DNA from 2 places in the Duganella paludis genome. Region 2 is predicted to be linked to the other one. Evidence: predicted binding sites of a transcription regulator. Region 2 holds the regulator's gene; the other holds the start of a gene.

Region 1 (15,343 bases), 1.2 Mb from region 2:
CACCAATGCCATCATCTCGCTGACCCCGGCGCAGATGAAGGCGCTGACCACCCAGCAGATCGTTGCGCTGACCGTGGGCGAAGCTGCCGCGCTGAGCACCGCGCAAGTGGCCGGCCTGTCGACCACCAACGTGGTGGCTCTGGAAACCGCCGATCTGGGCGCGATCAAGACCGCCGCCATCGCCGCCTTGGGCACCGCCCAGGTCGCCGCGCTGACGACCCTGCAACTGTCGACCCTGGCAACTGCCTCGCTGGCAGCCCTGAGCACCGGCGGTATCGCCGCGCTGGACACCGAGCAAGTCGTCGCGCTGACCGGCGCCCAGCTGGGCAGTCTGACCACGGCCCAGTTCGCAGCCTTGAGCAGCAACGCCATCGGCGCCATCGAAACCGCCGACCTGGCCAGCTTGACCACCAATGAAATCGCCGCGCTGCGCACCGCCCAACTGGCCGGCCTGACCGCCGCCCAAGTGGCCTTGCTGTCGACCAACCAGATCGTTGCCCTGAGCACCGCCGCCGCCGCCGCACTGAGCACCGCGCAAGTGGTGGCGCTGACCGCTGCCCAAGCCGGCGTGCTGAGCACCGCGCAGGTGGCCAGCCTGTCGACCAACGCGATCGCCGCGCTGGAAACGGCCGACTTCGCCGCCCTGAGCACCAATGCCATCATCTCGCTGACCCCGGCGCAGATGAAAGCGCTGACCACCCAACAGATCGTTGCACTGACCGTCGGTGAAGCTGCTGCGCTGAGCACCGCGCAAGTGGCCGGCCTGTCGACCACCAACGTGGTTGCACTGGAAACCGCCGATCTGGGCGCGATCAAGACCGCCGCCATCGCCGCCTTGGGTACCGCCCAGGTTGCGTCGCTGACGACCCTGCAACTGTCGACCCTGGCAACGGCTTCGCTGGCAGCCCTGACCACCGGCGGCATCGCAGCCTTCGGCACCGACCAGGTTGTTGCCCTGACCGGCGGCCAACTGGGTAGCCTGACCACGGCCCAATTTGCCGCGCTGAGCAGCAACGCCATCGCCGCCATCGAAACCGCCGACCTGGCCAGCCTGACTACTAATGAAATCGCTGTGCTGCGCACGGCGCAGGTAGCCGGCCTGACCGCCGCCCAAGTGGCGCTGCTGTCGACCAACCAGATCGTTGCCCTGAGCACCGCTGCCACCGCTTCCCTGAGCACCGCTCAAGTAGTTGCGTTGACCGCTGCCCAAGCTGGTGTGCTGAGCACCGCGCAAGTTGCCAGCCTGTCGACCAACGCGATCGCCGCGCTGGAAACGGCCGACTTCGCCGCCCTGAGCACCAACGCCATCATCTCGCTGACCCCGGCGCAGATGAAAGCGCTGACCACCCAACAGATCGTTGCACTGACCGTCGGTGAAGCTGCCGCGCTGAGCACCGCGCAAGTGGCCGGCCTGTCGACCACCAACGTGGTTGCGCTGGAAACCGCCGATCTGGGCGCGATCAAGACCGCCGCCATCGCCGCTCTGGGCACCGCCCAGGTTGCCGCGCTGACGACCCTGCAACTGTCGACTCTGGCGACCGCCTCGCTGGCGGCCCTGACCACCGGCGGCATCGCAGCCTTCGGCACCGAGCAGGTCGTCGCCCTGACCGGCGGCCAACTGGGCAGCCTGACCACCGCGCAATTTGCCGCGCTGAGCAGCAACGCCATCGGCGCGATTGAAACCGCCGACCTGGCCAGCCTGACCACCAATGAAATCGCCGCGCTGCGCACCAGTCAGCTGGCCGGCCTGACCGCAGCCCAATTGGCGCTGCTGTCGACCAACCAGATCGTTGCGTTGAGCACCGCTGCCACCGCTTCCCTGAGCACTGCTCAAGTAGTCGCGCTGACCGCCGCCCAAGCCGGCGTGCTGAGCACCGCGCAAGTTGCCAGCCTGTCGACCAACGCGATTGCCGCGCTGGAAACGGCTGACTTCGCCGCCCTGAGCACTAACGCCATCATCTCGCTGACCCCGGCGCAGATGAAGGCGCTGACCACCCAGCAGATCGTTGCGCTGACCGTCGGCGAAGCCGCTGCGCTGAGCACCGCGCAAGTGGCCGGCCTGTCGACCACCAACGTGGCTGCGCTGGAAACCGCCGATCTGGGCGCGATCAAGACCGCCGCCATCGCAGCACTGGGTACTGCCCAGGTTGCGTCGCTGACGACCCTGCAACTGTCGACCCTGGCGACCGCCTCGCTGGCGGCCCTGACCACCGGCGGCATCGCAGCCTTCGGCACCGAGCAAGTCGTCGCCCTGACCGGCGGCCAACTGGGCAGCCTGACCACCGCGCAATTTGCCGCGCTGAGCAGCAACGCCATCGGCGCCATCGAAACCGCCGACCTGGCCAGCCTGACCACCAGTGAGATCGCCGTGCTGCGCACGGCCCAGCTGGCCGGCCTGACCGCCGCCCAACTGGCGCTGCTGTCGACCAACCAGATCGTTGCCCTGAGCACCGCTGCCACCGCCGCACTGAGCACCGCCCAAGTGGCCGCACTGACCGCCGCGCAAGCCGGCGTGCTGAGCGCCGCACAAGTGGTCAGCCTGTCGACCACTTCGGTCGCCGCGCTGGAAACGGCTGACTTCGCCGCACTGAGCACCAACGCGATTGCCGCGCTGACCGCCGCGCAAGTCAAAGCGCTGACCACCCAACAGATCGTTGCACTGACCGCAGGTCAAGCCGGCGCGCTGAGCACTGCGCAAGTGGCCGGCCTGTCGACCGACGACGTGGTGGCACTGGAAACCGCCGACCTCGGCGCGATCAAGACCGCCGCCATCGCCATCCTGGGGACCTCGCAAGTCGCAGCCCTGAGCACTCTGCAGCTGTCGACCCTGGCGACCGCTTCGCTGGCCGCTCTGAGCACAGGCAGCATCGCCGTGCTGGACACCGAGCAAGTCGTAGCGCTGACCGGCGCACAACTGGGCAGCCTGACCACGGCTCAGTTCGCAGCCTTGAGCAGCAACGCCATCGGCGCGATCGAAACCGCCGACCTGGCCAGCCTGACCACCAATGAAATCGCTGCGCTGCGCACCAGCCAGCTGGCCGGCCTGACCGCCGCCCAAGTGGCGCTGCTGTCGACCAACCAGATCGTTGCCCTGAGCACCGCTGCCGCCGCCGCACTGAGCACCGCCCAAGTGGTGGCGCTGACCGCTGCCCAAGCCGGCGTGCTGAGCACCGCGCAAGTGGCCAGCCTGTCGACCAACGCGATTGCCGCGCTGGAAACGGCCGACTTCGCCGCCCTGAGCACCAACGCCATCATCTCGCTGACCCCGGCGCAGATGAAAGCGCTGACCACTCAACAGATCGTCGCACTGACCGTCGGTGAAGCTGCCGCGCTGAGTACCGCGCAAGTAGCCGGCCTGTCGACCACCAATGTGGTTGCACTGGAAACTGCCGATCTGGGCGCGATCAAGACCGCCGCCATCGCTGCCTTGGGCACCGCCCAGGTTGCCGCGCTGACGACCCTGCAACTGTCGACCCTGGCAACCGCTTCGTTGGCAGCCCTGACCACCGGCGGTATCGCAGCCTTCGGCACCGAGCAAGTCGTCGCCCTGACCGGCGGCCAACTGGGTAGCCTGACCACCGCGCAATTTGCCGCGCTGAGCAGCAACGCCATCGGCGCGATTGAAACCGCCGACCTGGCCAGCCTGACCACCAATGAAATCGCTGCGCTGCGCACCAGCCAGCTGGCCGGCTTGACTGCCGCCCAAGTGGCGCTGCTGTCGACCAATCAGATCGTTGCCCTGAGCACCGCTGCCACCGCCTCCCTGAGCACTGCCCAAGTGGTGGCACTGACCGCCGCCCAAGCCGGCGTGCTGAGCACCGCGCAAGTGGCGAGCCTGTCGACCAACGCGATTGCCGCGCTGGAAACGGCCGACTTCGCCGCCCTGAGCACCAACGCCATCATCTCGCTGACCCCGGCGCAGATGAAAGCGCTGACCACTCAACAGATCGTTGCACTGACCGTCGGTGAAGCTGCCGCACTGAGCACCGCGCAAGTGGCCGGCCTGTCGACCACCAACGTGGTTGCACTGGAAACCGCCGATCTGGGCGCGATCAAGACCGCCGCCATCGCCGCCTTGGGTACCGCCCAAGTCGCCGCGCTGACGACCCTGCAACTGTCGACCCTGGCAACCGCCTCGCTGGCGGCCCTGACCACCGGTGGCATCGCAGCCTTCGGTACCGACCAGGTTGTCGCGCTGACCGGCGGCCAACTGGGTAGCCTGACCACGACGCAGTTTGCCGCGCTGAGCAGCAACGCCATCGGCGCCATCGAAACCGCCGACCTGGCCAGCCTGACCACCAATGAAATCGCTGCGCTGCGCACCAGCCAGCTGGCCGGCCTGACCGCCGCTCAACTGGCGCTGCTGTCGACCAACCAGATCGTTGCCCTGAGCACCGCTGCCACCGCTTCCCTGAGCACTGCTCAAGTAGTCGCGCTGACCGCTGCCCAAGCCGGCGTGCTGAGCACCGCGCAAGTGGCCAGCCTGTCGACCAATGCGATCGCCGCGCTGGAAACGGCCGACTTCGCCGCACTGAGCACCAACGCCATCATCTCGCTGACCCCGGCGCAGATGAAAGCACTGACCACCCAGCAGATCGTTGCGCTGACCGTCGGTGAAGCTGCCGCGCTGAGCACCGCGCAAGTGGCCGGCCTGTCGACCACCAACGTGGTTGCTCTGGAAACCGCCGATCTGGGCGCGATCAAGACCGCCGCCATCGCCGCTCTGGGCACCGCCCAGGTCGCCGCGCTGACGACTCTGCAACTGTCGACCCTGGCAACTGCCTCGCTGGCGGCCCTGACCACCGGCGGTATCGCAGCCTTCAGTACTGACCAGGTTGTCGCGCTGACCGGCGGCCAATTGGGCAGCCTGACCACGGCTCAGTTCGCAGCCTTGAGCAGCAACGCCATCGGCGCCATCGAAACCGCCGACCTGGCCAGCCTGACTACCAATGAAATCGCCGTGCTGCGCACGGCCCAGCTGGCCGGCCTGAGCGCCGCTCAATTGGCGCTGCTGTCGACCAACCAGATCGTTGCCCTGAGCACCGCTGCCACCGCTTCCCTGAGCACTGCTCAAGTAGTCGCGCTGACCGCTGCCCAAGCCGGCGTGCTGAGCACCGCGCAAGTGGCCAGCCTGTCGACCAACGCGATCGCCGCGCTGGAAACGGCCGACTTCGCCGCCCTGAGCACTAACGCCATCATCTCGCTGACCCCGGCGCAGATGAAGGCGCTGACCACCCAGCAGATCGTTGCGCTGACCGTCGGCGAAGCTGCCGCGTTGAGCACCGCGCAAGTGGCCGGCCTGTCGACCACCAATGTGGTTGCACTGGAAACCGCCGATCTGGGCGCGATCAAGACCGCCGCCATCGCCGCCTTGGGCACCGCCCAGGTTGCGTCGCTGACGACCCTGCAACTGTCGACGCTGGCGACCGCCTCGCTGGCGGCCCTGACCACCGGCGGCATCGCAGCCTTCGGTACCGACCAGGTTGTTGCTCTGACCGGCGGCCAACTGGGCAGCCTGACCACGACGCAGTTTGCCGCGCTGAGCAGCAACGCCATCGGCGCCATCGAAACCGCCGACCTGGCCAGCCTGACCACCAGTGAAATTGCCGCGCTGCGCACCAGCCAGCTGGCCGGCCTGACCGCCGCTCAACTGGCGCTGCTGTCGACCAACCAGATCGTTGCCCTGAGCACCGCTGCCACTGCCGCACTGAGCACCGCCCAAGTGGTGGCGCTGACCGCCGCGCAAGCCGGAGTGCTGAGCACCGCGCAAGTGGCCAGCCTGTCGACCAACGCGATCGCCGCGCTGGAAACGGCCGACTTCGCCGCCCTGAGCACTAACGCCATCATCTCGCTGACCCCGGCGCAGATGAAGGCGCTGACCACTCAGCAGATCGTTGCACTGACCGTCGGTGAAGCCGCTGCGCTGAGCACCGCGCAAGTCGCCGGCCTGTCGACCACCAACGTGGTTGCTCTGGAAACCGCCGACCTGGGCGCGATCAAGACCGCCGCCATCGCCGCCTTGGGCACCGCCCAGGTTGCATCGCTGACGACCCTGCAACTGTCGACCCTGGCAACGGCTTCGCTGGCGGCCCTGACCACCGGCGGCATCGCAGCCTTCGGTACCGACCAGGTTGTTGCCCTGACCGGCGGCCAACTGGGCAGCCTGACCACGACGCAGTTTGCCGCGCTGAGCAGCAACGCCATCGGCGCCATCGAAACCGCCGACCTGGCCAGCCTGACCACCAGTGAAATCGCCGCGCTGCGCACCAGCCAGCTGGCCGGCCTGACCGCAGCCCAATTGGCGCTGCTGTCGACCAACCAGATCGTTGCCCTGAGCACCGCTGCCACTGCCGCACTGAGCACCGCCCAAGTGGTGGCGCTGACCGCCGCGCAAGCCGGCGTGCTGAGCACCGCGCAGGTGGCCAGCCTGTCGACCAACGCGATCGCCGCGCTGGAAACGGCCGACTTCGCCGCCCTGAGCACCAACGCCATCATCTCGCTGACCCCGGCGCAGATGAAAGCGCTGACTACCCAGCAGATCGCTGCACTGACCGTCGGTGAAGCTGCCGCGCTGAGCACCGCGCAAGTGGCCGGCCTGTCGACCACCAACGTGGTTGCTCTGGAAACCGCCGATCTGGGCGCGATCAAGACTGCCGCGATCGCCGCTCTGGGTACCGCCCAGGTTGCGTCGCTGACGACCCTGCAACTGTCGACTCTGGCAACTGCCTCGCTGGCAGCCCTGAGCACCGGCGGTATCGCAGCGTTCGGCACCGACCAGGTTGTCGCCCTGACCGGCGGCCAACTGGGCAGCCTGACCGCCGCCCAGTTCGCAGCCTTGAGCAGCAACGCCATCGGCGCCATCGAAACCGCCGACCTGGCCAGCCTGACCACCAGCGAAATCGCCGTGCTGCGCACGGCCCAGCTGGCCGGCCTGACCGCCGCCCAACTGGCGCTGCTGTCGACCAACCAGATCGTTGCCCTGAGCACCGCTGCCACCGCCACGCTGAGCACCGCTCAAGTGGCTGCGCTGACCGCCGCGCAAGCCGGTGTGCTGAGCACCGCGCAAGTGGTCAGCCTGTCGACCAACTCGATCGCCGCGCTGGAAACGGCCGACTTCGCCGCCCTGAGCAGCAACGCCATCGGTTCGCTGACGGCAGCGCAGATGAAGGCGCTGACCACCCAGCAGATCGTGGCGTTGAGCGCTGGCCAAGCCGGCGCGCTGAGCACCGCGCAAGTGGCTGGTCTGTCGACCAACAACGTGGTGGCACTGGAAACCGCCGATCTGGGCGCGATCAAGACCGCCGCCATCGCCGCCTTGGGCACCGCCCAGGTCGCCGCGCTGACGACCCTGCAACTGTCGACGTTGGCAACCGCCTCGCTGGCAGCGCTGACCACCGGCGGCATCGCCGCGCTGGACACCGAGCAGGTCGTGGCACTGACCGGCGCTCAACTGGGTAGCCTGACCACCACGCAGTTCGCCGCGCTGAGCAGCAACGCCATCGGCGCCATCGAAACCGCCGACCTGGCCAGCCTGACCACCAGTGAGATCGCCGTGCTGCGCACGGCCCAGCTGGCCGGCCTGACCGCCGCCCAACTGGCGCTGCTGTCGACCAACCAGATCGTTGCCCTGAGCACCGCTTCCACCGCCGCGCTGAGCACCGCGCAAGTGGTGGCGCTGACCGCCGCCCAAGCCGGCGTGCTGAGCGCTGCGCAAGTGGTCAGCCTGTCGACCAACGCGGTTGCCGCGCTGGAAACGGCCGACTTCGCCGCGCTGAGCACCAACGCCATCGGTTCGCTGACGGCAGCGCAGATGAAGGCGCTGACCACCCAGCAGATCGTTGCGCTGACCAACGGCGAAGCCGCCGCGCTGAGCACCGCGCAAGTGGCGAACTTGTCGACCAACAATATCGCTGCACTGGAAACCGGCGACCTGGGCGCGCTCAAAACCGCCGTGCTGGCGACCTTGTCCACCAACCAGGTCCAGGCGCTGACCACCGCGCAGGTGAACACCCTGGCCACCGCCACCCTGGCGGCACTGAGCACCGGCAGCATTGCGGCGCTGACCACCGCCCAGGTGGTGGCCTTGACCGCGGCCCAGCTTGGCAGCCTGGCCACGGCGCAAATCACCGCGCTGTCCACCAGCAGTGTGGCGGCGATTGAAACCGCTGACCTGTCGGGCCTGACCACCAACGCGATGGGCGTGCTGCGCACCGCGCAGGTCGCCGCCCTGAGCACCACCCAGGTGGCCAACCTGTCGGCCAACCAAGTGGCGGCGCTGGGTACCAGCAGCGTGGTGTCGCTGAGCACCGACCAGATTGTGGCGCTGACCACCAGCCAGGTCTCGTCGCTGGGCACCACGCAACTGAGCGTGCTGAAAACGGCGCAGTTGGCGGCGATCGAAACGGCCGACATCGGTGTCATCAGCACCGCCGGCTTGACGGTGCTGACCAGCGCCCAGCTCGGCGCGTTGAGCGCCAGCCAGGCTGCCGCGCTGACCGCCAACCAGGTTGCCGCGCTGAGCTCGCGCCAGATCGTCGGCCTGAGCACGGCGGCGATCAACGGACTGGAAACGGCCGACCTGGCGGCGATGTCGACCAACGCCGTGGCCGGCCTGACGACGCGCCAGATTGCTGCGATCTCGACCCAAGGCATCGCCGGCATGACGACCAACCAGATCCACGCGCTGTCCACGCAGCAGATCCACGCGCTGAACTCGGCCCAGTTCCACGCCATGACCCCGAGCCAGACTTCGGCGCTGATCTCGCTGACGCCGATCGTGCTGGACCTGAACGGCGACGGCATCCAGACCGTCGGCATGGAGCAGGGCGTCGAATTCGACCTGCTGGCCAATGGCAGCCAAGTCAAGACCGGCTGGGTCAGCGGTGGCGACGGCTTGCTGGTCCTCGATCGCAACCATGATGGCGTGATCAACGATGGTCGCGAGCTGTTCGGTTCGGGCACCACGCTGGCCAACGGCACCAAGGCCGCCAACGGCTACGAAGCGATGGCCGAGCTCGACACCAACGGCGATGGCGTCATCGACAGTTCGGACAGCGCCTTCAGCAGCCTGCAGGTGTGGGTGGATGGCAACGGCGACGGCATCAGCCAGGCCGCTGAACTGCAATCCCTGGCGGACCTGGGCATCACCAAGCTGAATCTGGATGTCAAACAGACGCTGGAGGCCAGCGGCAACGGCAACTTCATCGGCGCCAAGTCGACCTTCGAGACCAGCGACGGCAAGACCCACCAGGCGGCCGACGTCTGGTTCCAGGTCGGCGCCGCCTCGCAGGCCCTGACCAGCAACGTCAGCGGCATGACCCAGGCCATGGCGACGTTTGCCGCCGGCAGCGGCGCCAGCGCACCGGCGGGCGGACAGCTGGATGTACGCGGTAGCGGCGTCAACGCCAATGCCGCCCAGCTGGCCGACGCGCTGAAACGCTACGGCGCCGACGGCAAGCCAGCCAGCCTCGATAGCACCGTGGTCGACAGCGAGCTGCGCCTCAAAGCGCTGCAAGGTGGCGCCCAAGGTTACCTCGCGGTACCGCACAAATAAGGCCTGCGGCAGCGTAGCAAGCTAAAAACGGCAAGGCGCAAGCCTTGCCGTTTTCATTTGTACAACAGATGCGCTGGCCCGCTTTTTGCCTTTCCACACATAAACAAAAACAGCTTAATGCGCTGCGGAAAAAAGTCGCTTTACGCTAAGCAGGCGTCGGGACGAACGGGAAGGCATGGTTGTGGTTTTTTTGCGCCGAACTTCGTTGTCTCCTGGAAAAAATAACGCAGTGCATCCTAAAGTTGTTATGGTAGTTGACGTTAAGAACTTAAGTAGCCTACCGGCAGTAAAACCATCGCCAGCAGTCCTCGACATACGCAGTCCCCCATAAAGAATCGGAGCCCACGGAAACCCCCCGTCGGCTCCGATGTTTGTCCCCATAGAACGTGTAGTGCCCTAGGAGAATGGAAATGAGCCTCATCACCAGCATGGAAACCCATCAGATCGCCGCACTGGCGACCTCCACCGTCGCCACCATGGCGACCAGTGATATAGCTGCGCTCAATACCCGACAATTCCAGGCCTTCACGACCGACCAGATTGGCGTCATGACGGCGGCCCACATTGTGGCCATGACCACCACCACCCTGGCCTATGGCTTGACCACTGACCAGATCGTGGCGCTGACCAGCAACCAGGTCGCGGCCCTGAGCTCGCGCCAAGTCGCGGCACTGTCGACCGACTCCATCGTGGCGCTGGAAACCAACGACTTGCAGGCGCTGAAAGCCACGGCGATCGTCGGCCTCACCACCAATCAGGTCAACACCCTGTCGACCAACCAAATCGTCGCGCTGCAAAGCGCCCAGGTGGCCGCCTTGGGCAGCAACCAGGTCGCCGCGCTGGGCACGTCGGCGCTCGCCGCACTGGAAACGGCCGACCTGCTGGCCCTGAAAACCGGCAACATTGCCATCCTCAATACCGACCAGATCGGCGCCCTGACCACCGACCAGGTCGGCGTGCTGACCAGCGGCCAGATCGCCGCGTTGAGCACCAACAGCCTGGCCTACGGCCTGAGCACCGACCAGTTGGTGGCCCTGAGTTCGAGCCAGTTGGCCGGCCTGAGCACGCTGCAATTCGGCGCGCTGTCGACCAACAATGTGGCCGCCATCGAGACGGCCGACCTGATCGCCCTGAAAACCAGCGTCATTGCGACCCTGAAATCGTCCCAGCTGGCCGCCTTGACCACCGACCAGATCGGCAACCTGACCAGCGGCCAAGTGGTCGCCCTGAGCAGCGCCAGCATCGGCGCGCTGAGCACCAACCAGGTCGTGGCCCTGACCAGCAGCCAGGCCGCCGTATTGAGCTCGGCCCAGTTCGCCGCACTGAGCACCGACAGCATCGTCGCCCTGCAAACCGACGACTTGCAAGCCCTCAAGGCCAGCACCTTCGCCGCCCTGTCGACCGCGCAAGCGGCCAACCTGTCGACCGACCAGATCGTCGCTCTGACCAGCGCCCAAGTCGGCGTGCTGACCAGCAAGCACGTTGCCGCCCTCGGCACCTCGGCCATCGCCGCCATCGAGACGGCCGACCTGGCCGCCCTGAAAACCGGCGGCATCGCCGTGCTGAGCACCGACCAGGTCGGCGCCCTGACGACCGACCAGGTCGGCGTGCTGAGCAGCGCCCAGATCGCTGCCCTGAGCACCACCAGCCTGGCCTACGGCCTGACCACCAACCAGGTTGTGGCGATGAGCTCGTCCCAACTGGCGGGCCTGACCACCACCCAATTCGGCGCGTTGTCGACCGACGCGGTAGCCGCCATCGAGACGGCCGACCTGATCGCCCTCAAAACCAGCGTCATCGCGACCCTGAAGTCGTCCCAGCTGGCCGCCCTGACCACCGACCAGATCGGTAATCTGACCAACGGCCAAGTGGCCGCCCTGAGCAGCGCCAGCGTTGCCGCACTGAGCACCAACCAGGTCGTGGCGCTGACCAGCAACCAGGCCGCCGTGCTGAGCTCCGGCCAGTTCGCCGCGCTGAGCACCGACGCCATCGTCGCCCTGCAAACCGACGACCTGCAAGCCATCAAGGCCAGCACCTTCGCCGCGCTGACCACCGCCCAGGCGGCCAACCTGTCGACCGACCAGATCGTTGCCCTGAGCAGCGCCCAGGTCGGCGTCCTGACCAGCAAGCATGTCGCCGCGCTGGGCACCTCGGCCATCGCCGCGATCGAAACGGCGGATCTGGCTGCGCTGAAAACCGGCGGCATCGCGGTCCTCAGCACCGACCAGGTCGGCGCCTTGACGACCGACCAGGTCGGCGTGCTGACCAGCGCCCAGATCGGCGCGCTGAGCACCAACAGCCTGGCCTACGGCCTGACCACCAACCAGGTCGTGGCGATGAGCTCGGCCCAGCTGGCCGGCCTGACCACCACCCAGTTCGGCGCGCTGTCGACCGACGCCATTGCCGCCATCGAGACGGCCGACATCATCGGCCTGAAAACCAGCGTCATCGCGACCCTGAAATCGTCCCAGCTGGCCGCCCTGACCACCGACCAGGTCGGTAACCTGACCACCAGCCAGGTCACCGCGCTGAGCACCGCCAGCATCGGCGCGCTGAGCACCAACCAGGTCGTGGCGCTGACCAGCAGCCAGGCCGCCGTGCTGAGCTCCGGCCAGTTCGCCGCGCTGAGCACCGACGCCATCGTCGCCCTGCAAACCGACGACCTGCAAGCCCTCAAGGCCACCACCTTCGCCGCGCTGACCACCGCCCAAGCGGCCAACCTGTCGACCGACCAGATCGTCGCCCTGAGCAGCGCCCAGGTCGGCGTGCTGACCAGCAAGCATGTCGTCGCGCTGGGCACCTCGGCCATCGCCGCGATTGAAACGGCGGATCTGGCCGCGCTGAAAACCGGCGGCATCGCCGTCCTCAGCACCGACCAGGTCGGCGCCCTGACGACCGACCAGGTCGGCGTGCTGACCAGCGCCCAGATCGGCGCGCTGAGCACCAACAGCCTGGCCTACGGCCTGACCACCAACCAGGTCGTGGCGATGAGCTCGGCCCAGCTGGCCGGCCTGACCACCACCCAGTTCGGCGCGCTGTCGACCGACGCCATTGCCGCCATCGAGACGGCCGACATCATCGGCCTGAAAACCAGCGTCATCGCGACCCTGAAGTCGGCCCAGCTGGCTGCCCTGACCACCGACCAGGTCGGCAACCTGACCAGCGGCCAAGTCGCCGCGCTGAGCACCGCCAGCATCGGCGCGCTGAGCACCAATCAAGTGGTGGCGCTGACCAGCAGCCAAGCCGGCGTGCTGAGCTCCGGCCAGTTCGCCGCGCTGAGCACCGACGGCCTGGTGGCCCTGCAAACCGACGACCTGCAAGCCCTCAAGGCCAGCACCTTCGCCGCGCTGACCACCGCCCAGGCGGCCAACCTGTCGACCGACCAGATCGTTGCCCTGAGCAGCGCCCAGGTCGGCGTGCTGACCAGCAAGCATGTCGTCGCGCTCGGTACCTCGGCCATCGCCGCGATTGAAACGGCGGATCTGGCCGCGCTGAAAACCGGCGGCATCGCCGTCCTCAGCACCGACCAGGTCGGCGCCTTGACGACCGACCAGGTCGGCGTGCTGACCAGCGCCCAGATCGGCGCGCTGAGCACCAACAGCCTGGCCTACGGCTTGACCACCAACCAGGTCGTGGCGATGAGCTCGGCCCAGCTGGCCGGCCTGACCACCACCCAGTTCGGCGCGCTGTCGACCGACGCCATTGCCGCCATCGAGACGGCCGACATCATCGGCCTGAAAACCAGCGTCATTGCGACCCTGAAGTCGGCCCAGCTGGCTGCCCTGACCACCGACCAGATCGGCAACCTGACCAGCGGCCAAGTCGCCGCGCTGAGCACCGCCAGCATCGGCGCGCTGAGCACCAACCAGGTCGTGGCGCTGACCAGCAGCCAGGCCGCCGTGCTGAGCTCCGGCCAGTTCGCCGCGCTGAGCACCGACGCCATCGTCGCCCTGCAAACCGACGACCTGCAAGCCCTCAAGGCCACCACCTTCGCCGCGCTGACCACCGCCCAAGCGGCCAACCTGTCGACCGACCAGATCGTCGCCCTGAGCAGCGCCCAGGTCGGCGTGCTGACCAGCAAGCATGTCGTCGCGCTGGGCACCTCGGCCATCGCCGCGATTGAAACGGCTGATCTGGCTGCGCTGAAAACCGGCGGCATCGCCGTCCTCAGCACCGACCAGGTCGGCGCCTTGACGACCGACCAGGTCGGCGTGCTGACCAGCGCCCAGATCGGCGCGCTGAGCACCAACAGCCTGGCCTACGGCTTGACCACCAACCAGGTCGTGGCGATGAGCTCGGCCCAGCTGGCCGGCCTGACCACCACCCAGTTCGGCGCGCTGTCGACCGACGCCATTGCCGCCATCGAGACGGCCGACATCATCGGCCTGAAAACTAGCGTCATCGCGACCCTGAAGTCGTCCCAGCTGGCCGCCCTGACCACCGACCAGGTGGGCAACCTGACCAGCGGCCAGATCGCCGCGCTGAGCACCGCCAGCATCGGCGCGCTGAGCACCAACCAGGTGGTGGCGCTGACCACCAGCCAAGCCGGCGTGCTGAGCTCCGGCCAGTTCGCAGCGCTGAGCACCGACGGCTTGGTGGCCCTGCAAACCGACGACCTGCAAGCCCTCAAGGCCAGCACCTTCGCCGCGCTGACCACCGCCCAGGCGGCCAACCTGTCGACCGACCAGATCGTCGCCCTGAGCAGCGCCCAGATCGGCGTGCTGACCAGCAAGCATGTCGTCGCGCTGGGCACCTCGGCCATCGCCGCGATTGAAACGGCGGATCTGGCCGCGCTGAAAACCGGCGGCATCGCCGTCCTCAGCACCGACCAGGTCGGCGCCCTGACGACCGACCAGGTCGGCGTGCTGACCAGCGCCCAGATCGGCGCGCTGAGCACCAACAGCCTGGCCTACGGCCTGACCACCAACCAAGTCGTGGCGATGAGCTCGGCCCAGCTGGCCGGCCTGACCACCACCCAGTTCGGCGCGCTGTCGACCGACGCCATTGCCGCCATCGAGACGGCCGACATCATCGGCCTGAAAACCAGCGTCATCGCGACCCTGAAGTCGGCCCAGCTGGCTGCCCTGACCACCGACCAGGTCGGCAACCTGACCAGCGGCCAAGTCGCCGCGCTGAGCACCGCCAGCATCGGCGCGCTGAGCACCAATCAAGTGGTGGCGCTGACCAGCAGCCAAGCCGGCGTGCTGAGCTCCGGCCAGTTCGCCGCGCTGAGCACCGACGGCCTGGTGGCCCTGCAAACCGACGACCTGCAAGCCCTCAAGGCCAGCACCTTCGCCGCGCTGACCACCGCCCAGGCGGCCAACCTGTCGACCGACCAGATCGTTGCCCTGAGCAGCGCCCAGGTCGGCGTGCTGACCAGCAAGCATGTCGTCGCGCTCGGTACCTCGGCCATCGCCGCGATTGAAACGGCGGATCTGGCCGCGCTGAAAACCGGCGGCATCGCCGTCCTCAGCACCGACCAGGTCGGCGCCTTGACGACCGACCAGGTCGGCGTGCTGACCAGCGCCCAGATCGGCGCGCTGAGCACCAACAGCCTGGCCTACGGCTTGACCACCAACCAGGTCGTGGCGATGAGCTCGGCCCAGCTGGCCGGCCTGACCACCACCCAGTTCGGCGCGCTGTCGACCGACGCCATTGCCGCCATCGAGACGGCCGACATCATCGGCCTGAAAACCAGCGTCATTGCGACCCTGAAGTCGGCCCAGCTGGCTGCCCTGACCACCGACCAGATCGGCAACCTGACCAGCGGCCAAGTCGCCGCGCTGAGCA
Region 2 (15,343 bases):
GGTGGCGGTGACGCCGGACGAGCTGGGCGACGCCTGGAAGGGCGGCAAGGTGCACCTGCCGCTGTTGTCGACCTGGAACGACAAGCTGGTCGGCAAACCGCAGGCCGGGGTCGACATGGTGTTCAACTTCCCGCAACTGATCGCCCACCTGGCCAAGACGCGCAACCTGCGCGCCGGTTCCATCATCGGTTCCGGCACCGTGTCCAACAAGGACGCCCGGCGCGGTTATTCCTGCATCGCCGAACAGCGCTGCCTGGAGATGATCGCCGGCGGCGAGCCGGTCACTCCCTTCATGGCGTTCGGCGACACCATCCGCATCGAGATGCTGGACGACGGTAAATCCGTGTTCGGCGCCATCTCGCAAACTGTAAAACAAGCCTGAGTTTCCGTAGGGAATCGTGGATATGGCGGTGAAAACCCGCCGTATTCCACCGATGATCTTGCCCGGCCGCCATCGATAATGGCAAGGTCAAGACTAACCCACGCATCAGGCAGACCCCATGGCAGACGACAGCGACGCAGAAAAGACCGAACCCGCGTCAGCGAAGCGCCTCGAGCAGGCGCGTGAAGAAGGCGACGTTCCCCGTTCGCGGGAAGTGGCGACGTTTACCGTGCTGATGGCGGCCGGCGCCGGCCTGTGGATGACGGGCGACGGCCTGGTCGGCCAGCTGCATTCGGCCCTGGTGTCGGGCCTGACCCTGGACCAGGAACAAATTTTCAACGCCGACGTGCTGTTCCGCCGCATCGGCATGGACGTGGTGCGCGTGCTGATCGCCTGCCTGCCGTTGGGCGTGGCGGTGATGCTGGTGGCGCTGGCCTCGCCGCTGCTGGTGGGCGGCTGGCTGTTCAGCAGCAAGGCCTTCATGCCGAAGTTCAGCAAGCTCAATCCCGTCAGTGGCATCAGCAATATGTTCTCGAAGAACGCGCTGGTGGAGCTGGTCAAGGCGATACTGAAGACGGTGGTGGTCGGCTTCGTCACCTGGATGGTGGTGATGAAGTACAAGGATGCGGTGATTGGCCTGTCGGTCGAGCCGCTCAAGCTCGGCATCGGCCACACGCTCAATATGCTGGCCAGCAGCTTCCTGTTCATCGTCGGCGCGCTGGGCCTGATCGCCGCCATCGACGGCCCGTACCAGATGTGGCATTACGCCGACAAGCTGAAGATGACGCGCCAGGAGCTGATCCAGGAATCCAAGGAATCGGACGGCAATCCACAGATCAAGGCCAAGATCCGCCAACTGCAGCGCGAGATGGCCAAGCGCCGCATGATGGCCGACGTCCCGACCGCCGATGTGGTGGTGACCAACCCGACCCACTACGCGGTGGCGCTGAAGTACAACGACGGTATGCGCGGCGCACCGAAAGTGGTGGCCAAGGGCACCGACGAGGTGGCCGCCAAGATCCGCGAAATCGCCAAGGAGAACAAGGTCGCCATCCTGGAAGCGCCGGCGCTGGCGCGCGCGCTGCACAAGCATACCGAGATCGGCGACGAGATTCCGGAACAGTTGTACGCCGCCGTGGCTGAAGTGCTGGCCTATGTGTTCCAGCTGCGCGTGTTCAACCGTGGCGGCGGCAACCGTCCGGACGTGCCGAAGAAACTCGATGTGCCGCCGACCATGGACCCGCTCGATCCAGCTTTCATTCCCAAGCACGGCACGCCACCAGATTTGACTAACGGAGCACCAGTATGAACGCCCTCAGCAATATGAAGTTACCGCCATGGCTGCAAGGCCTGGCCAATTCGAAGAACAAGGGCAGCGTGGCGGCGCCGATACTGATCATCATGTTGCTGGCGATGATGATCCTGCCGTTGCCGGCGTTTGTGCTCGACATGTTCTTCAGCTTCAATATCGCGCTGTCGGTGATCGTGCTGCTGACTTCGCTGTACACGGTCAAGCCGCTGGACTTCATGTCCTTCCCGACCATCCTGCTGGTGTCGACCATGTTGCGCCTGTCGCTGAACGTGGCCTCCACCCGCGTGGTGCTGACCGAAGGCCACACCGGCGCCGACGCGGCCGGTAAGGTGATCGAGGCCTTCGGCCACTTCCTGATCGGCGGTAACTATACGGTCGGTATCGTGGTGTTCGTGATTCTGACCATCATCAACTTTGTGGTGGTGACCAAGGGTGCGGGCCGTATCGCCGAGGTGGGCGCGCGTTTCGCCCTGGATGCGATGCCGGGCAAGCAGATGGCGATCGACGCCGACCTGAACGCGGGCCTGATCGGCGAAGCGGAAGCCAAGAAGCGCCGCAGCGAAGTGTCGATGGAAGCCGAGTTCTACGGCGCCATGGACGGTGCCAGTAAATACGTGCGCGGCGATGCCGTGGCCGGTATTCTGGTGACCGTGATCAACGTGGTGGGCGGCCTGCTGGTCGGCCTGATCCAGCACGACATGCCGTTTGCCGACGCCCTGAAAAACTACACGCTGTTGGCCATCGGTGACGGCCTGGTGGCGCAGATTCCTTCGCTGATCATTTCGATCGCGGCCGGTATCGTGGTGTCGCGCGTGGCCAACGACCAGGACATCGGTTCGCAGCTGGTGGGCGAGCTGTTCGCCAAGCCGGAAGTGCTGTACATCACGGCGGCCATCATCGGCGGTATGGGCCTGATTCCGGGCATGCCGAATCTGGTGTTCCTGATGCTGGCCGGCGCGCTCGGTGGTTCGGCCTACCTGATGTCGAAGAAGAAAGTCGAGAAGGCTGCGGCCGAGACGGCGGCGGCGGAAGCCTCGGCCCCGGCTGCCGCAGCGGCGGCGGAGCAGGAGGAAGCCAGCTGGCAGGACGTGATGCCGGTCGATACGCTGGGCCTGGAGGTTGGCTATCGTTTGATTCCGCTGGTGGACAAGACCCAGGGCGGTGAGCTGCTCAAGCGCATCAAGGGTATCCGCAAGAAGTTTGCGCAGGAGGTCGGTTTCCTGGCGCCGCCGGTGCACATCCGCGACAACCTGGAGCTCAAGCCATCGGCCTACCGCATCGCGCTCAAGGGCGTGGAAGTGGGGACGGGCGAGGCTTTCAACGGTCAGTATCTGGCCATCAATCCTGGTATGGCCACCGGCACTTTGCAGGGCCTGGTGACCACCGATCCAGCCTTCGGCCTGCCGGCCGTGTGGATCGATGCCAGCGCGCGCGACCAGGCGCAGGGCATGGGCTACACTGTGGTCGATGCCGGCACGGTGGTGGCGACCCATTTGAACCATCTGATCACCACCCATGCCTCCGAGCTGCTCGGCCGCGCCGAGGTGCAGGCCTTGCTCGATCACCTGAGCAAGGAAGCGCCGAAGCTGGTGGAGGACCTGGTGCCGAAGATGATCCCGCTGTCGACCTTGCAGAAAGTATTGCAGAATCTGTTGACGGAAGGCGTGCATATCCGCGACATGCGCAGCATTATCGAAACCCTGGCCGAGCATGCGGCGCATACCCAGGATTCCGGCGACCTGACGGCGCTGGTGCGCATTGCGCTGGGCCGGGCCATCGTGCAGCAGTTGTTCCCGGGCGCTGGCGAGTTGTCGGTGATGACCTTGGACAATCGTCTTGAGCGTTTGCTGATGCAGGCGCTGGCGGCCAGCGGTGCGGACGGCACCGGCATCGAGCCGGGCTTGGCCGACACCATTGCGCAGCAGGCGGCGTCGGCGGCGCAGCAGCAGGAAGCGCTGGGGCTGACGCCGGTGCTGCTGGTGCCGGGGCCGTTGCGCGCGCTGCTGTCGCGCTTCCTGCGCCGCGCTTTGCCGCAACTGAAGGTGCTGTCGCACGCAGAGATCCCGGAAAGCAAAACCATCCGTGTCACGGCGCTGGTGGGCCAGCAACCAAGCTGAGTTTGATCCGGCCGCTATCGTCGTTCATCCGGGCAGTCTAGACTGCCTGCATGAACGACGACTACGACACGCCGTGGAAAGAAGTGGTCACGCGCTACTTCCCCGAATTCATGGCTTTTTACTTCCCTGATGCGCACGCCGCCATCGACTGGTCGCGCGCGCATGATTTCCTCGACCAGGAATTCGCGGCGCTGTCGTGCGATGCCGAGCTGGGCAAGCGCCTGCTCGACAAGCTGGTGCGCGTGTACCTGCGCGATGGCGGCGAGCATTGGGTGCTGGTGCATCTGGAAGTGCAGGGCTGGCGCGATGCCGCGTTTGCCGAGCGCATCTTCACCTATCACTACCGCGTGTACGACCGCTACCGGCGGCCCCTGGCCAGCATGGCGGTGCTGGCCGATAGCGGCATGCGCTGGCGGCCAGCGTCGTTCGGGTATCGACTGTTGGGCTGCTCAATGCGTTTGGATTTCCCGGTGGTCAAGCTGCGAGACTATGCGCAGGATATGGAATCCCTGATGAGCAATCCTAATCCGTTTGCCCTGGTCACCGCTGCGCACCTGCTGACGCAGCAGACCCAGCACCACTTGCATCAAAGGCGGCACGCCAAATGGCGTTTGGCCAAGCTTCTGTATCAGCGGGACTGGGACAAGCAGCGTATCATCGATTTGTACCGGATGATCGACTGGATGATGCGTTTGCCAGCGTCGTTGGACCGTCGGATCCGCTACGCTGTTCTGCAATTGGAAAGGAGGGAGACCATGACTTACATATCCTCAATTGAACGTATCGGAATGGAGATTGGCCGGAGGCAGGGGCTGGAGGAAGGGCGGCAGGAAGGACGGCAGGAAGGTGGCGCTGCGGTGCTGTCGGCTGTGCTGGCGAAACGCTTCGGGCCGCTCGATGCGGCTGTGGCGGCGCGGCTGGCGCGGGCCGATGTCGGGCAGATGTCGGCCTGGGCGCTTAACTTCGTCGATGCCCGCTCCCTGGACGAGGTTTTCCGCGACTGAATTGCGGCCCATTTCCACCCCTGTTCATCAGATCGTTTCCAGAGTGCATCGTCAATAATGGAAGCATAGGAGTGAAGGCGTCTCGCTGGAAGACGCACTGCTCGATATGCTTCCCTTGAGAGACGGTCATGAACGTTAAAAAATTTACCGCGTCCACTTCCCGCGACGCGCTGCGTAAAGTCCGCGAATCGCTCGGCCCCGACGCCGTGATCCTGTCCAACCGCCAGTCAGACGGCGTGGTCGAAATCCTCGCCCTGGCGAACGACGACGCCGCCTCGCTGGCCATGCCCGCACCGCACTCGCCGATGTCCGAACCGGCGCCTTCGCTGGACCTCGGTCCAGCCACCATCGCCAACGCCCGCATCGAGCCGCGCTTCGATGACGAAGCGTTTGCCCCGCGCGCCCCATTCGCCGCCCAGCCAGCCTTCCAGCCAGCGCCCCAGCCGGCACGCCAGGCCCCGGCCGCCAGCTTGCCGCAGCAGCCGCAGCACCGCGTAGTCGCCTCGCACTCGTCGCTGGCCACCAAGGTTGCCGCAGCAGCGGCCGCGCCGGCGCCAGCGCCAGTAGCGCAGCCGCAGCCGAAAGCCGCACCGGCGTTCGACGCCAGCCAGATCGCCGCCATGGTTTCAGCCGCCGTCGCCAGCGCCAAGCAAAGCGCGGCCGTGGAAATGAGCGGCATGATGAATGAAATCCGCGCCATGCGCGGCATGATGGAAACCCAGCTGGCCGAACTGTCCTGGGGCGCGACGCAAGCGCGTGAACCGCACAAGACCGCCGTGCTGCGCGCCATGCTGGCGGCCGGCTTCTCGGCCAGCCTGTCGCGCTACCTGATCGAAAAACTGCCGGCCAGCCAGCGCGACGCCGCCGACAGCCTGCGCTGGATCAAGACCGTCCTCACCCGCAACCTGCAAACCATGTCGAACGAAGACGCGCTGATCGACCAGGGCGGCGTGTTCGCGCTGGTCGGCCCGACCGGCGTCGGCAAGACCACCAGCACCGCCAAGCTGGCCGCGCGCTGCGTGATGCGCCACGGCCCGGACAAGCTGGCCCTGATCACCACCGACGCCTACCGCATCGGCGCCCACGAACAGCTGCGCATCTACGGCAAGATCCTCGGCGTGATGGTGCACTCGGTGAAAGACGAGGCCGACCTGCGCATCGCCCTGAAGGAACTGAAAAACAAGCACACCGTGCTGATCGACACCGTCGGCGTCAGCCAGCGCGACCAGATGGTGACCGAACAGGTCTCCATGCTGCAGGGCGCCGGCTCCGACGTCAAACGCCTGCTGTGCCTGAACGCCACCGCCACCCAGGAAACCCTGAGCGAAGTGGTGCGCGCCTACCAGGGCAGCGGCCTGGCCGGCTGCATCATGACCAAGCTCGACGAAGCGGCCGCGATCGGCAACGTGCTGGACGTGGTGATCCGCCAGAAGCTCAACCTGTTCTACGTCTCCAACGGCCAGCGCGTGCCGGAAGATCTGCACCTGGCCGATCCGGCCTACCTGATCGACCGTGCTTTCAAGCTGAAACGCGATGTCGCCGAAACCCAGTATCTCGATGCGGAGCTGCCTCTGCTGATGAGCAACGCCAACAACGAACACGGCGCGCGCGAGGTGCATCTTGGCTAATTTTAATTTCGACCAGGCCGAAGGCCTGCGCCGCATGCTGGCGGGGCCGCGTCCCCGCATCGTCACCTTCCTGTCGGCCGCGCCGCAGGACGACAAGGGTTCCATGCTGGTCAACCTGGGCGCCTCGCTGGCCCGCGCCGGCAACGACGTGCTGATCGTCGACGCCTGCGCCAGCGCCCACGGCGTGGCCTCGCGCCTCGGCGTCGACGGCGGCCACAGCCTGCTGAACGTGGCACGCCAGGAATGCGCGCTGAACCAGGTGATCCACCCGGTGCCGCAAGGGTTCTCTGTGGTGTCCATGACACGCGGCGCCATGCGCGCCGGCCCCGACGAAACGCGGCGCCTGGCCAAGGCCTTCGACGTCATGGCCAAGCAGACCGGCATGGTGCTGGTGGATGGCGAATTCGACGGCGACGCCTTCCCGGTGCCGGTGATGGCCAGTTCGGAAATCGTGGTGCAGGTGTCCAACAGCGCCGCCTCGATCAAGGCTGCCTACAGCATGATCAAGCGCCTGAACCAGGAACTGGGCCGCCGCCCGTTCGGAATTCTGGTCACCGGGGCTTCCGAATCGGAAGCAAAGGTGGTATACGATAATATGGCACAGGCAGCCAGCCGTTACCTGGCCGTCAACCTCGTTTCCATGGGGTCGGTGCCGGCGGATGAATACCTGCAACGTGCTGCGCGCTTGGGGCGCGCGGTGGTCGATGCGTTTCCGCTGGCCGGTGCTTCGGTCGCGTTTCGTCAACTGGCGGGACGCTTCGCGCTGGGAGGGAATAGCCAGCTCAGTGCGTAACTAGACACAATAAGACAAAAATTATTCGAATGTATACGGTAAAAGGGAAAGCGGACAAGGATACCTTACTGACGGAGCATATGCCGTTGGTCAAGCGCTTGGCCCACCACATGAAGGCGAAGCTGCCGCCCAGCGTCGAAGTCGACGATCTGGTGCAAGCCGGGATGATCGGCCTGCTCGATGCCATCAGCCGTTACGAAGAAACGCACGGCGCGCAATTTGAAACCTACGCGGTGCTGCGCATCCGCGGCGCCATGCTGGACGAGTTGCGCAACAGCGACTGGCTGCCGCGCTCGCTGCGCCAGAACATGCGCAAGGTCGAGGCGGCGATGTCCACCTTGCAGCAGCGCCTGGGCCGGCCGCCGAGCGAATCGGAAGTAGCCAAGTCGCTCAAGCTGTCGCTGGCCGACTACCAGGAAATGCTGGGCGACGGCGGCGGCCACCAGCTGGTCTACTACGAAGATTTCCACGACGACGACGGCAACGACAGCTTCCTGGACCGCTACGCGGCCGACGACGACGCCGATCCGCTGCGTTCGCTGCTCGACGGCGACTTCCGCCAGGCCGTGATCGACGCCATCGACATGCTGCCGGAGCGCGAGAAAATGTTGATGGGCCTGTACTATGAAGAGGAGCTCAACTTGAAAGAAATCGGCGCCGTGATGGGCGTATCGGAATCACGCGTATCGCAATTGCATACGCAAGCCGTGGCGCGCCTGCGCGCCTCACTGCGGGAGCGGTCTTGGACTGGGCCAGCGTAGCCGGCGTGCTGGTGGCGCTGGCCGGCATCGTCATCGGCCAGGGCCTCGAAGGCGGCAAGCTCAGCTCGCTGCTACAGCCGGCCGCCTTCGCCATCGTGGTGATCGGTACTTTGGGTGCGGTACTGCTGCAGACCCGCATGAAAACCTTTTTGCGCGGCCTGCGCATGCTGCGCCTGGTGTTCGCGCCGCCGCCCGACAGCCGCGCCGCGCTGGCGCGCGACATCAACGCCTGGAACCTGGCGGCGCGCCGCGACGGCTTGCTGTCGCTGGAGCGCTACATGCTCGCCTCCAAGGACAAGTTCAACACCAAGGGCCTGCGCCTGATCGTCGACGGCATCGCGCCGGACAAGCTGCGCCAGCTGCTCGACACCGAAATCACCGCCTATGAAACGGAAGAACGCCAGGCGGTGCGCATCTGGGAATCGGCGGCCGGCTATTCGCCCACCATCGGCATCCTGGGCGCGGTGCTGGGCCTGATCCACGTGATGGAAAACCTGACCGATCCGAGCAAGCTCGGTTCCGGCATAGCGGTGGCCTTCGTCTCGACGATTTACGGCGTCGGCCTGGCCAACCTGTTCTTCTACCCGATCGCCAACAAGCTCAAGGCCATCGTCACGCAGGCCGTGCACCAGCAGGAGATTGCGGCGGCGGTGTTCTACGACATCGCCACCGGCGACCACACGCGGGTGATCGACGAGCGCATCGCCACACTGTTGCGGGAGCACTGAGATGCAGCACCGGCGCGCGCGCAGGAAGTTCGACGACGAACCGGAGAACCACGAGCGCTGGCTGATCTCCTACGCCGACTTCATTACGCTGCTGTTCGCCTTTTTTGTGGTGATGTATGCGATTTCGGCGGTCAACATCGGCAAGTACCGGGTGTTTTCCGACGCGCTGGGCGACGCCTTCGGCGGCAAGGGCGCGGCCGAGCGGGTCAACACCGAAGTGCCCAATCTTCCCATCCCCAATCCGGCGCTGAAGCGCCGCACCGAGTTGCTGCGCAAGGAAAAAGAGCAGATGACCAAGCTGGCGCAGGACTTGTTGTCCACGCTGGCGCCGCTGGTCAAGGAGGGCAAGGTGCGGGTGACGCAGAACAGCCGCGGCGTCAGCGTCGAAATCAATGCCTCGGTGCTGTTCGATCCGGGTGATGCGCGCCTGACCAGCGAATCGACCGAAGCGCTGCGCGCGGTGGCCAGCCTGCTCAAGGCCGACAGCCACAATGTGCAGGTGGAAGGGCATACCGACAACCAGCCGATCGGCAATACGCGTTTCCCGTCCAACTGGGAACTGTCGTCGGTGCGCGCCAGCAGCGTGGTGCGCCTGTTCATCGATGCAGGTGTGGCGCCGGAGCGGCTGACGGCCGTGGGCTTCAGTTCCAACGTGCCGGTGGCGCCCAATGACACGCCGGTCGGGCGCGCCCGCAACCGCCGCGTGGCGGTGACCATCCTCTCGGGTATTCCCGATCCAAGCACGGAATTGCCGACGGCGCCGGCGCAATAAGAATTTGCGGGGAGGTCTTAGCCGGCCAGGAAGCCGCGGCTGCGCGGCAGGGAGGTCGAGATGCCGCCCGGGCCATAGAAGTTGTTGGCCGATCCGCCCGGCGGACGCAGCGCCTGCAGCGCGCCCTGGGTGTGGCCCATCTGCTTGTTGATCAACATGCCATTGACGCGGTTCAGCTCCTTGGCTGCACGCGTATGCTGCAGCAGCGCCTGCCACAGGCCGGCCGATTCCTCGCGTGCTACACCGCTGGCGGCGATCCACGCATCCATGCCGGCTTCCTCGGCGGGGAAACCACATTTGCCCAATGAACGGTGACGTTGCGCCGACAACAGGGTCATTTGCGTGACCAGCGCGGTCTTGCGGGTGGTGATGGCCGGCAGGCCTTCGATTTCCGCCGTCACCAGCAGTTGCTGTTCCTGGCGCAGCAAGTCCAACAAGGTGGACATGATTTGCTCTTCTTCGCGCAGGCTGTTCAGCGGGGTGACGGTGGTCATGATTATCCTATCGTTTTCGTGAGTGCAGCAGATCCTTGACCGTGTCGAGCAAGCCATCCGCTACTTTTTCCGAGTTGACCTGGAACTGGCCGTCGGCTATCGCCAATTTGATGCGTTCGACTTTTTTGGTGTCGAACACGGCATTGGCGCCGCCGGCAGAACTGGCCGCCATCGCCTGGCCTTGCGGCGACAGGCGCACATTGTCCGAGGCGACATTCGTCGCTGCGGTTTCCGCCGCCTTCTCCGCGCCGCGCGCGGTGGAGGAGGTGGCCGCAGGCGTCGACGGCAAGCCTGGCGTGCTCTTTAAAGTGTCATTAATTTTCACAGCAATTTCCTTCTCAGCTAGGAGTACGAAACTCCGGGATCTGAGTCGGTAACGGCGGCCTGGCCGTAAACTTTAGCGGGTCCGTGGTGCAGCTCGCTCAAAAAGCCACCTCCACCAGTCCGCCGCTCTTGGCGATGCCGGTGATTTGCTGGCCGGCGGCGGTTTTCACCTGCACCACCTGGCCGTCGCCGGCCGTGCTCATGGCGCGCGCCTCGGCCGATACGCTGAAGCCGTTGCCGGTCGATACCAGGCGCACCAGTTGTCCGGATTGCACCACCGGCTTGCTGCGCAAGGTATCAAGCCGCAAGGGAGTTCCTGGCGGCAACGAAACATTGGCGCTGCGGCCGATCACCTGGCTGACGTCGGTGGCTATCCCTGCAGGCAATGTTGTCAAATCGCCCTTGAGGATGGTCAGCTGGCCGGCGTCGATGGGTTGGCCCTGCACCAGCGGCGCGGCGCTGGCGACGTAGTCGCCGATCACCGTCACGCTGGCTTGAATATATACCGTCCAGGCCGATGGCGTCGCACAGCGCACGCCGACCGAGGTCTTGCCCCAAGCGCGCGCGCCGGGCATGAAGAAAGCTTGCGGCGCCGGGCAGGCGGCCAGGTTCAGGCGCGGATCGACGGCGCCCACGGTGATCGTGACTTGACCGGGCAGGCCGCCGGCCTGCACCTGCAGGAATTGCTCGACCGTGCCCTTGAGCGCGGCGATGTCCTGGCGGCCGGCCTGTGCGGCGGCGCCGTTGCACAGCGCGGCGCCGAGCAGGGCGGCGGTAATCAATAAGCGTGATTTCATGGTGAGCATAGTCGGTTCCCCTTCAATGTGGCCATCATAGTCCGGCGGCCTGGACTTGAAGCCTTGAATAGGATGGGAAAACCGGGGCTTATTGGCCGATGGTGACAAGTGGCAACTCCGTATCATCGAACCTGTCACCAATGTGGAAGAGGAGCGCATCATGCTCGGCAGCAAACTAGACAATTACCTGAGCTTCAATGAAACGGCGCTGAGCCTGCGTTCGGCGCGCCAGACCGTGCTCGCTTCCAATATTGCCAATGCGGACACCCCGAACTACAAGGCGCGCGATATCGACTTCAGCAGCGCCTTGAAGTCGGCGCTCGACAAGAACAACCCGAATGCCCAGCAGACGCTGAACACCACCGCCGCCAGGCATTACCCCAACCCCCTGCAAGACGCCGGTACGCTGGCCGACGGCACGCCGCTGCTATACCGCGGCGTGGTGCAGGGCGCGGTCGACGGCAACACGGTCGACATGGACGTCGAGCGCAACCAGTTCGCCGACAACGCCATTCGTTACGAAGCCGGGATCACCGCCATCAACGGCCAGATCAAGTCGATGCTGGCGGCGCTACAGTCAGGGAACTAATCATGTCGCTCTTTAAAATCTTCGATGTCTCGGGTTCGGCCATGAGCGCGCAGGCGCAGCGCCTGAACGTGGTGGCCTCCAACCTGGCCAATGCCGACAGCGCCACCAGCGCCAGCGGTGAAGCCTACCGCGCGCGCCAGGTGGTGTTCGAGGCGACCACGCCGACCAACGGCGGCACCTCGACCGGGGTGCGCGTCAAACAGGTGGTGGAAGACCAGTCGCCGATGAAAATGATGTACGACCCCAAGCATCCGGCGGCCGACGAAAACGGCTATGTGACCATGCCCAACGTGAACGTGGTCGACGAGATGGTCAACATGCTGTCGGCTTCGCGCTCCTACCAGACCAACGTCGAGACCATGAACGCGGCCAAAACCCTGCTGTTGAAAACCCTGACCATCGGTCAAAACTAAACAATAGAACGAGATCATCATGGCTATTAGCGGCATTATCGATACGCCCAAGGCGGCGGCCACCAACACGGTAGCGACCAAGACCACCACCGACACCACCAGCGTGCAGGCGGACCAGGACAAGTTCATGAAGCTGCTGGTGACCCAGCTGCAGAACCAGGACCCGCTCAATCCGATGGACAACGCGGCCATGACCAGCCAGCTGGCCCAGCTGTCGACCGTGACCGGCATCAACAAGGTCAACGCCACGCTGGAGTCGCTGCGCAGCGACATCACCACCTCGCAATCCTCGGCCGCGATCAACCTGATCGGCAAGGGCGTGCTGGTGGAAGGCAAGGGCATCGAGCTCAACAGCGTGACCGGCGACGACGGCAAGGTCACCAAGTCCAGCGTGTTCGGTATCGACCTGGCCTCGGACTCGCAGGCGGTGTCGATCGAAATCAAGGACAAGGCCGGCAAGACCGTGCGCACCATGAGCATGACCAATGCCGAGGCCGGCACTTACCCGGTCACCTGGGACGGCACCAAGGACGACAAGACCGTGGCCGACGCCGGCAGCTACACCTTCACCGTCAGCGCCACCAACGCCGGCAACAAGGTCACCTCCACGCCGCTGCAACTGGCGGCGGTCGCCAGCGTGTCGACCGGCAGTGGCGGCGTCAAATTGAATACCTCGCTCGGGCATTTCGCCATGAGCGATGTGAAAGAAGTTTTGTAAGCGCAGATTGTTCAAGTAGCACCAACAAGTCACACCTCATAGGGGAATAGCATGTTCCAACAAGGACTGAGCGGCCTGAATGCCGCATCCAAATCGCTGGATGTCATCGGCAACAACATTGCCAACGCCAGCACCGTGGGCTTCAAGAGTTCGCAGGCGCAGTTCGCCGACCTGTACGCCAACTCGCTCAACGGCGTGTCGGGCAACAACGCCGGTATCGGCGTGTCGGTTTCCAAGCTGGCGCAGCAATTCACCCAGGGTAACCTGGAGTCGAGCAGCAACCCGCTGGACGTGGCGATCAACGGCGGCGGCTTCTTCCGCCTGGTGGTCAACGGCGCCGTGCAGTACTCGCGCAACGGCCAGTTCCACGAGGATGCCAGCCATACCCTCGTCAACGCGCAGGGCGCGCAGCTGACCGGCTACCTGTCCAACACCGCCGGCGTGATCCAGCTCGGTTCGCCGGTGCCGTTGACCCTGGACAAGTCCGACCTGACGCCGGTGCAAACCACCGAAGCGAACTTCCAGCTCAACCTGAGCTCGGCGGAAAAGGTGCCGGCGACCAATCCGTTCGACGCCAATGATCCGACCAGCTACAACAAGCAGACCGTGCTGAACGTGTACGACAGCCTGGGCACCGCGCACATCATGACGACCTACTACGTCAAGACCGACGCCAACACCTGGGACGTGTACGCCGCCGCCGACAACAAGGAAATCGTCTCGGCCAGCGTGGCCGCCACGGTGGCCACCGACCAGCCGACCATCGATGCCCGCACCGCCTACAACGACCTGGTGAAAGCCACGCCGCCGGTGCCGGCCGACATCGCCATCGCGGCCGCCAACTACGCCACCGCCGCCTACAACGCCATGCTGACGGCCGCCTCGGTGCCGCCGGCCGCCGCCACCCAGGCCCAGCTTGATGCCCTGACGGCCGCCTACACCGCGCTCGACCCGGTGCCGAGCGGTTCGATCACCGGCAAGACCCCGGACCAGATCAACGCCCTGCTGGGCGCGGCCATCACCGTGCCGGCGGTCAAGGTCGGCACGCTGCTGTTCACCAAGAGCGGCGCGCTCGACCCGCAAGCCATGGCCCTGTTGCCGGTGCCGCAAACGCTGCCGTTCCAGATCCAGTTGCCGATCTTCCCGGACACCGGCGCAATAGTGCCGATGACGGTCGCCACCACCTTCGACAAGACCACCCAGTATGGCAGCGTGACCAACGACCTGGGCTCGGTCCAGAACGGTTACTCGGCCGGTTCCTGGCAGCGTTACTCGATCGACGAGAACGGCGTGATCCTGGGCCAGTACAGCAACGGCAAATCGCGCGCCATGGGCCAGATCGCCATGGCCAACTTCGCCAGCGTGGACGGCCTGACGCCACTGGGCAACAACGCCTGGGCCGAAAGCTCGAGCTCGGGTCCACCAACCATCGGCACGCCGAACGCCGGTTCGATGGGTCAGCTGCGCTCCAGCGCGGTGGAAACCTCGAACACCGACCTGACGGCCGAGCTGGTCAACATGATCACCGCGCAGCGCGTCTACCAGGCCAATGCGCAGACCATCAAGACCGAGGACTCGATCCTGCAGACGCTGGTGAACCTGCGTTAATGAGGTAAATCATGGACCGCCTCGTCTATACCGCGATGACCGGTGCCCGGCACGTGATGGAGCAGCAAGCCACCGTGTCGAACAACCTGGCCAACGCCACCACCACCGGCTTCCGCGCCCAGCTCGATACGTTCCGGGCGGTGCCGGTGGTGTCCGAGGGCTTGCCCACGCGCGCCTTCGTGACCGACTCCACGGTGGGCTCGGACTGGCGTGCCGGTCCGATCGAAACCACCGGCCGCGCGCTCGACATCGCCATCCGCGACCAGGGCTGGATCGCGGTGCAGTCGGCCGACGGTTCGGAAGCCTACACCCGCAACGGCAGCCTGAAGGTGACCGAGAACGGCATCCTGCAAACCAGCTCCGGCCAGACCGTGATCGGCGACGGCGGCCCGATCACGGTGCCGCCGGACACCAACGTGACCATCGCCAGCGACGGCACCATCAGCGTGATCGCCAACGATTTCCAGCCGGGGCCGTCCAACACGCTGGGGCGTATCAAGCTGGTCAATCCGGACACGAAGAACCTGCTGCGCGGCGACGACGGCCTGTTCCGCCAGGCCGACGGCACGCCGGCCCAGAACGACGCCACCGTGCGCGTGGTGGATGGCGCGCTGGAGGGCAGCAACGTCAGCCCGGTCGATTCCATGGTCAACATGATCAGCTTGGCAAGGCAGTTTGAAATGCAAATGAGCCTGATGAAGAATGCCGAGAATAACGCCGCAAAAGCCACCCAGATCCTCGCTTTGAGTTGATGACCTCTCCCGCATAATGCTTGCATGGGATGAGCTCATTGTTCATCCGGCATCGGGAGAAGCATCATGATACGTTCGTTATGGATCGCCAAGACTGGCATGGAAGCGCAGCAGACGCAGATGGACGTCACGTCCCACAATCTGGCCAACG

The links. Region 2 encodes FliA, which starts transcription of late flagellar genes. Its sites were predicted from a motif close to CTAAAGTTTNNNNNNNNNNNGCCGNTA; they were not measured.
Region 1: a site for FliA is predicted at 9,790-9,816, ahead of ACXZ1M_RS12210 (heme utilization protein). Genes of this name have one in related genera too.

What each region holds. Positions count from the first base shown of each region.
Region 1 covers NZ_CM136922.1:2,718,773-2,734,115, reverse strand. Annotated here, with positions in the region: gene ACXZ1M_RS12215 (beta strand repeat-containing protein) at 1-9,553, shown strand, start outside; gene ACXZ1M_RS12210 (heme utilization protein) at 9,964-15,343, shown strand, end outside.
Region 2 covers NZ_CM136922.1:1,543,924-1,559,266, reverse strand. Annotated here, with positions in the region: gene ACXZ1M_RS07005 (fumarylacetoacetate hydrolase family protein) at 1-382, shown strand, start outside; gene flhB (flagellar biosynthesis protein FlhB) at 501-1,691, shown strand; gene flhA (flagellar biosynthesis protein FlhA) at 1,688-3,811, shown strand; gene ACXZ1M_RS06990 (RpnC/YadD family protein) at 3,862-4,815, shown strand; gene flhF (flagellar biosynthesis protein FlhF) at 4,944-6,443, shown strand; gene ACXZ1M_RS06980 (MinD/ParA family ATP-binding protein) at 6,436-7,236, shown strand; gene ACXZ1M_RS06975 (RNA polymerase sigma factor FliA) at 7,266-7,997, shown strand; gene ACXZ1M_RS06970 (flagellar motor protein) at 7,979-8,725, shown strand; gene motD (flagellar motor protein MotD) at 8,727-9,497, shown strand; gene ACXZ1M_RS06960 (flagella synthesis protein FlgN) at 9,515-9,991, opposite strand; gene flgM (flagellar biosynthesis anti-sigma factor FlgM) at 9,999-10,316, opposite strand; gene flgA (flagellar basal body P-ring formation chaperone FlgA) at 10,414-11,112, opposite strand; gene flgB (flagellar basal body rod protein FlgB) at 11,273-11,701, shown strand; gene flgC (flagellar basal body rod protein FlgC) at 11,704-12,114, shown strand; gene ACXZ1M_RS06935 (flagellar hook assembly protein FlgD) at 12,134-12,832, shown strand; gene ACXZ1M_RS06930 (flagellar hook protein FlgE) at 12,884-14,440, shown strand; gene flgF (flagellar basal-body rod protein FlgF) at 14,452-15,192, shown strand; gene flgG (flagellar basal-body rod protein FlgG) at 15,259-15,343, shown strand, end outside.